2 regions of the Virgibacillus natechei genome follow, and region 2 is predicted to be linked to the other one. Evidence: predicted binding sites of a transcription regulator. Region 2 holds the regulator's gene; the other holds the start of a gene.
What was found. The regulator CtsR, encoded in region 2, represses protease genes until heat stress. The targets are predictions, from matches to a motif close to ATGGTCAATAAAGGTCAAACA.

Region 1: the regulator CtsR is predicted to act here: its motif matches at 1,918-1,938, upstream of OLD84_RS05555 (ATP-dependent Clp protease ATP-binding subunit).

The regions. Positions count from the first base shown of each region.
Region 1 is NZ_CP110224.1:1,031,683-1,035,121, forward strand. It holds gene mbcS (acyl-CoA synthetase MbcS) at 232-1,812, shown strand; gene OLD84_RS05555 (ATP-dependent Clp protease ATP-binding subunit) at 1,986-3,439, shown strand, end outside.
Region 2 is NZ_CP110224.1:201,467-204,905, forward strand. It holds gene OLD84_RS01235 (MgtC/SapB family protein) at 128-826, shown strand; gene OLD84_RS01240 (CtsR family transcriptional regulator) at 1,200-1,667, shown strand; gene OLD84_RS01245 (protein-arginine kinase activator protein McsA) at 1,680-2,228, shown strand; gene OLD84_RS01250 (protein-arginine kinase McsB) at 2,225-3,292, shown strand; gene clpC (ATP-dependent protease ATP-binding subunit ClpC) at 3,306-3,439, shown strand, end outside.

The DNA of each region.
Region 1 (3,439 bases), 830 kb from region 2:
TTAGCCGACCCGGTCCTTTTTATCCTCCTTTTTGAACACGTACTAGTAGAGCTTTAAACCATGAAGAAAAAAAGGTGGACGCAAATAAATTATTGCGTTCATCTTTTTTTGCAGATACGTAGGGATATTTATCTGCGTTATCAAATGTTAAAATAGTCTATCTTATTTCATTTAAAATTTTCTCAACCTTTGGTATAATAAAACAATCAAACATGTACTGGGGTTGATAGAATGGACAAGGAAGAATTAATTGCTCCAAAAGCCTATAATATTGCGAGTGAAATGGAACAGTATGCAGCAGACCCGAGCAGAAAAGCTTTAATTTGGCAGGATGACAATGGTCATTCGAAAGAGATAACATATGCAAATTTAATGAAAAATGTAAACAAAATTGGAAATGCTTTTCTTGAGAAAGGTTTAAAAAAGGGGGATAAGATCCTTATTATGGTTCCTCGTATTATTGAAGCATACGAGGTATACTTAGCGGCATTAAAAACGGGAATCATTATTATACCAAGCTCTGAGATGTTGAAGACGAAGGATTTGCAATACCGTGTTAACCATGGAGAAGTAAGTGGGGTGGTAAGTTATTTTCCTTTCGTTGACCAATATAAGGGTATAAATGAATATGATCAATTAATCAAATTCGTGGTTGGGGAGCCCGTGGAAGATTGGCACTTCATGGACAGTTTGAAAGAGAAGTCCTCCGATCAGTTAAAAATAGCGGATACAAGCAGCGGTGATATTGCATTTTTACCATATACATCTGGTACTACTGGTAATCCAAAAGGGGTTGTACATACACATGGATGGGGTTTTGCCCATTTGAAAACAGCAGCTCCAAATTGGTTGTCTATTAATGAAGGTGATAAAGTATGGGCTACAGCAGGACCGGGATGGCAAAAATGGGTATGGAGTCCATTTTTATCTGTGCTTGGATCAGGTGCAACAGGTTTTGTTTATAATGGAAAATTTGACCCGAACACGTACTTACGTTTATTACAGGATAATGAAATAAATGTACTATGTTGTACACCGACAGAGTATCGTATCATGGCAAAAGTCGATAATTTAACGGACTATCAGTTTCCAGCACTTCATAGTATGGTTTCTGCAGGTGAACCATTAAACGTCGAGGTTATTGATATATTTCGAAAGAATTTTGATATAACGGTTCGTGATGGCTATGGTCAAACGGAGAATACACTATTACTAGGGTTCATGAAAGGTATGGAGGTAAAACCAGGTTCAATGGGGAAACCTACTCCGGGTAATGAGGTCGAAATAATCGATGAAGACGGACAACCTGTTGCAGATAATGAAGTAGGAGATATTGCTGTTAAACTAGATTCCCCTGCATTATTCAGGGAGTATTATAAAGATGTCGAACGAACGAAAATGTCACTACGAGGCAATTACTATGTAACAGGGGATCAGGCTCTGAAGGATGAAGATGGATACTTCTGGTTTGAAGGACGTAAAGACGATATCATCATTAGCTCTGGCTACACCATAGGTCCATTTGAAGTAGAGGACGCATTGATTAAACATCCTTCTGTTCAAGAATGCGCTGTGATAGCAGCTCCAGATGAAGTCCGTGGCAACATTGTAAAAGCATTTGTTGTCTTAAAGGAAAATGTGACGGTGGATAATTCAGGTTTAGTTAAAGAATTACAGGATCATGTAAAACAACTGACTGCTCCATATAAATACCCAAGACAAATAGAGTTCATCAAAGAGTTACCGAAAACGACATCAGGGAAAATTATGCGTGTGGAGCTAAGGAAGAAGGAAAAGCAGCGAATTAATTAGCAGAGGAAACAGGTGAGAGCATAAAGTTCTTATCTGTTTCTTTTTTTAAGCTTTTCTAAACAAAACACTTGAAAGTCAAAATAGGTCAGGTTATAATAAATTCACAAGGTCAAAGATAGTCAAAGTCAAATTTGATTTAAATAATAAATGAAAACCCTAAGGAGGAATAGAAAATGCAATGTCAACAATGTGGTACGAACGCTGCCGCTATTAATGTAGCGATGCAAATCAATAATGAGAAAATAAACATGCATGTCTGTAATGAATGTTTCCGTGAAATTCAAAATCAAATGATGAACACAGATGACTTTTTCTCAGATTCATCAAAGGAAAATGCAGATAACGCATTTTCTAATAAATTTTCCCAGGGAAATGGTTCAAATAAAATGGGAACACAAACAAAACAAAAACAAGGGAACAATGGTTTACTTGACCAACTAGCAAAAAATGTAACAGACGAAGCCAGAAACGGTCAGATTGATCCAATAATAGGCCGCGATAATGAAGTTAAACGAGTTGTTGAGACATTAAATAGAAGAAATAAAAATAATCCTGTCCTTATTGGTGAGCCAGGTGTTGGTAAAACTGCAATTGCAGAAGGGCTTGCACTCAAAATTATAGAAGGAAACGTAAGCGCAAAATTGATGAAAAAGCAAGTTTATCTATTAGATGTATCATCATTAGTAGCAAATACAAGCATGCGCGGGCAATTTGAAGAGCGTATGAATCAATTGATTAAAGAATTACAGTCCCGTAAAGATGTTATACTGTTCGTTGATGAGATTCATCTGTTAGTTGGTGCTGGCTCAGCAGAAAGCTCGCAAATGGATGCAGGAAATATCTTAAAACCAGCATTAGCCCGAGGTGACTTGCAGTTAATCGGGGCAACAACGTTAAAAGAGTATCGTCAAATTGAAAAAGATGCTGCGCTGGAGAGACGTCTACAACCAATTATGGTTAAAGAACCGTCGGCAGAGGAATCGATACAAATTCTAAATGGTATTAAAGACCGCTATGAGACGTTTCATGCCGTGCGTTATTCGGAGGAAGCAATTCGTGCATTCGTAACGTTGTCTGGTCGCTATATTCAAGATCGCTTTCTACCAGATAAAGCCATTGATTTAATGGATGAAGTAGGGTCACGATTAAATATAAAAAATGCAGAAAAAGATTCGAATTCTATTGGTAATCACCTTGATGAAATAATCAAAGAAAAAGAAGAAGCAGCTGAAAAAGAGGATTATGAACGTGCTGCCAACCTTCGTTATCAAGAAATTCAACTTCAAAAGCAGTTAGATCAAGCGAAAGATGAGGCTCAAGATATCGATGTAGATATTTCAGATATTCAATTAATTGTAGAAGAAAAAACAGGGATACCAGTCACAAAACTACAAACAGATGAACAAGAAAAAATGAAAAACATCGCTGGAAATCTTGGTGGCAAAGTAATCGGACAACAAGAAGCAGTTGGCAAAGTTGCAAAAGCAATCCGCCGAAGCCGTGCAGGTCTTAAATCCAAATATCGTCCAATTGGTTCGTTTTTATTTGTTGGACCAACGGGTGTCGGTAAAACGGAATTGACAAAAGCATTAGCTGAAGAATTATTCGGTTCACGAGACTTACTGAC
Region 2 (3,439 bases):
AAATCCTTTTTACTGCTCAAAACGAAACACTACTTCGTTTATATTTTTTGTATGAATAAATTAGAGATTATATATATACACATGAGTATATCACAACATATTGGTATATAAGAAAAGGAGATCAAAAATGCAGGAAGCTCTTCAGCATGTATTTGGAGATGATTTTTTTACGATAATGATCCGCGTGCTAATTGCATTGCTTTTATCAGGGATAATTGGTTTTGAACGTGGATTGAATAATCATTCTGCTGGTTTTCGTACACATATTCTTGTGGGTGTCGGAGCTTGCTTAATGATGCTTTTTTCTTTTTATGGTTTCGAAGAATTTATAGAAGAATATAATAATATTCGATTTGATCCAGCAAGAATCCCATCTTATGTTATTAGTGGGATTGGCTTCCTTGGAGCAGGAACGATCATTGTATATGGAGGAACGATTCGCGGCTTAACTACTGCGGCTTCAATTTGGACAGTTGCTGGGATAGGATTGGTAGTAGGTGCAGGAATGTATGGAGCAGCTATATTTACAACATTTATAATTTTACTTAGTTTGGTTTTCCTGAATAACTTTGAAAAACTATTCACAAAAGGAAATTCTTCAAATTTAATTGAAATTATAGCTTTACCAGATCTACAGATAAATGAAGTTATCTCTGCATTTGAAAAGTTCGATTCGGTAATAAAAAAAGTAGAAATTACGAAGTCAGAAAATAATATAAGAAATATCTTTGTGAAAATTGAACGGAAATCTAATTTGGATAGAGTGGCTTTAGTTGAAGAAATCTCCAAAATTGAGCATGTTAAAAATATATCTGAGATAAAATAATCAAATTTACTTGGGAACTTTACACATTAAATATGTTGTAAAGTTTTTTCTTTGTTTTGAATCTCCTTTTTTTGTCTAACATATATATAGGTTGAGAATGCTACTATTTTTATTGAATAAGAAATGCTCGAAAATACTTATCAAGCCACCTTACCGTTTGCAACTTTTATGAGGCTACTTTTTTTAGAAAGGTTAGCATTGGTCAGGCCGTAAATGTCGAGTTCCAACTCCCGCACTTATGTAGTCCTATTTGCAAAAAATACGTAGGAATAGAAAACAAGGTATTTGCATCTCACATATTTTGGAGTATAATAAAAGCATAGTCAAAGATAGTCAAAGTCAAAGGCTTATACAACGAAGAGGAGGTGGGCTCATGAGTAATATTTCAGATGTGATTGAGCAATATTTAAAAGAGATTTTGCAATCAAGAGGACAAAATACCATCGATATAAAACGAAGTGAAGTTGCTGATCAGTTTCAGTGTGTCCCCTCGCAAATTAATTATGTGATTAACACCCGCTTTACTGTGGAAAAGGGATATATAGTAGAAAGTAAACGTGGTGGCGGTGGTTACATTCGAATCATACGAATTATACATCAAGAAAAGTCTGAACTTATTGATGAAATTATAGAGATGATTAACCCCACAGTTACACAACAAGCTTCAATTGATGTGCTGGATAGGCTTTTAGAAGAAAATTTAATCACTGAGCGGGAAGCAAAAATAATGTTGAGTGGAATTGATAGAAATACACTAGCGTTTCAGCTTCCTCTCCGGGATGAAGTACGTGCTCGTGTGTTAACAGCTATGCTTGCTCAGTTAAAATACTTAATCAAGTGAGGGGGAAACACAATGGAATGTCAAGAATGCCAACAGCGTCCGGCTACATTCCACTTTACTCAAGTGATAAATGGCGACAAAAAGGAAGTCCATGTTTGTGAAGAGTGTGCAATGGAAAAAGGATATATGACGTCCCCAGAAGAAGGGTATTCTCTTCATAATTTACTTGCAGGCTTGTTTAACTTTGATTCTGCAATTATGGAAAGCAAGCAAAGTAATGCTTATAAGCAAGAAAATGAGCTAAAATGTTCCCATTGTGAGATGACACTTTCGCAATTTAAACAATTAGGGAAATTTGGCTGCGCAGCTTGCTATGATACGTTTTCTGGGCGACTTGATCCAATATTTCGTCGTGTACATTCAGGGAATACACAACATTATGGAAAAATACCTAAACGTCAAGGTGGCAATTTGCATACAAAGAAACAACTGGAAAGTTATAGAACAGAATTACAAAAATTAATTGGAGAAGAAAACTTTGAAGAAGCCGCAAAGGTAAGGGATCAAATTAGAGCATTGGAACAAGAAAATGGCAATACGGAAGCAGGTGATAATTCATGACATTAAAACGATTCATGAATGAAGCAATCAGTCCTTGGATGCGTGAGGAAGGCCCGGATAGCGATATTGTTTTAAGTAGTCGTATCAGACTTGCAAGAAACTTCTCAAGCGTTTCTTATCCTATTTTTGCTGATCGGGTAAAGTTAACGGAAATTCGTGATTTTTTCAAAGAGGAATATGAACATCGGTCTTTTCAGGATTATGAAGATTTTGCATTTATCTCTATTCAGGATTTATCAGATGTCGAAAAACGTGTATTAGTAGAAAAACATCTTATTAGCCCGCATTTATCAAAAAACGAGGGGGCTGCTGCAACCATCATTTCAAAAAATGAGCAGGTATCGATTATGATAAATGAAGAGGATCATATTCGTCTCCAGCTTTATTTTCCAGGTTTCCAATTATCTAAAGCATTGGAAAAAGCCTTTCAGTTGGATGATTGGCTGGAGGAAAAGGTTAACTATGCCTTTGATGAGACAAGAGGATATTTAACAAGTTGTCCAACAAATGTTGGTACGGGAATGCGCGCTTCTGTTATGATGCATCTTCCTGCGTTGGCAATGACAAAACAAATTAATCGAATGATACCAGCGATTAACCAGTTGGGGCTCGTCGTTCGAGGGATCTATGGAGAAGGCAGTGAAGCACAAGGGAATATCTTCCAAATATCGAATCAAATTACATTAGGGAAATCAGAAGAAGATATTATAGGTGACTTACAGAGCGTTGTTAACCAGTTAATTGAGCATGAAAGGAATGCAAGAAGTCATATAATGAAACAATCAAGTACGAAGTTAGAGGACCGCATTTATCGTTCCTATGGCGTGTTGGATTATAGCAGGGTTATTGGATCAAATGAAGCAGCAATATGCTTGTCAAATGTACGATTGGGAATTGATTTGGGTTTGATAAAAAATGTTTCTCGTAACATACTTAATGAATTAATGATTCTTACACAGCCAGGATTTTTGCAACAATATGCAAAGGCGACATTAAGCGCAGATGAACGTGATAAACTTAGGGCGACACTAATCCGCGAACGATTACAATTGGAGAACCGATAGGAGGAAATAATATATGATGTTTGGACGTTTTACAGAAAGAGCACAAAAAGTATTAGCTTTATCACAAGAGGAAGCAGTAAGACTTGGACATAGCAATATTGGTACAGAACATGTTCTTTTGGGACTTGTGGGTGAAGGAGAAGGAAT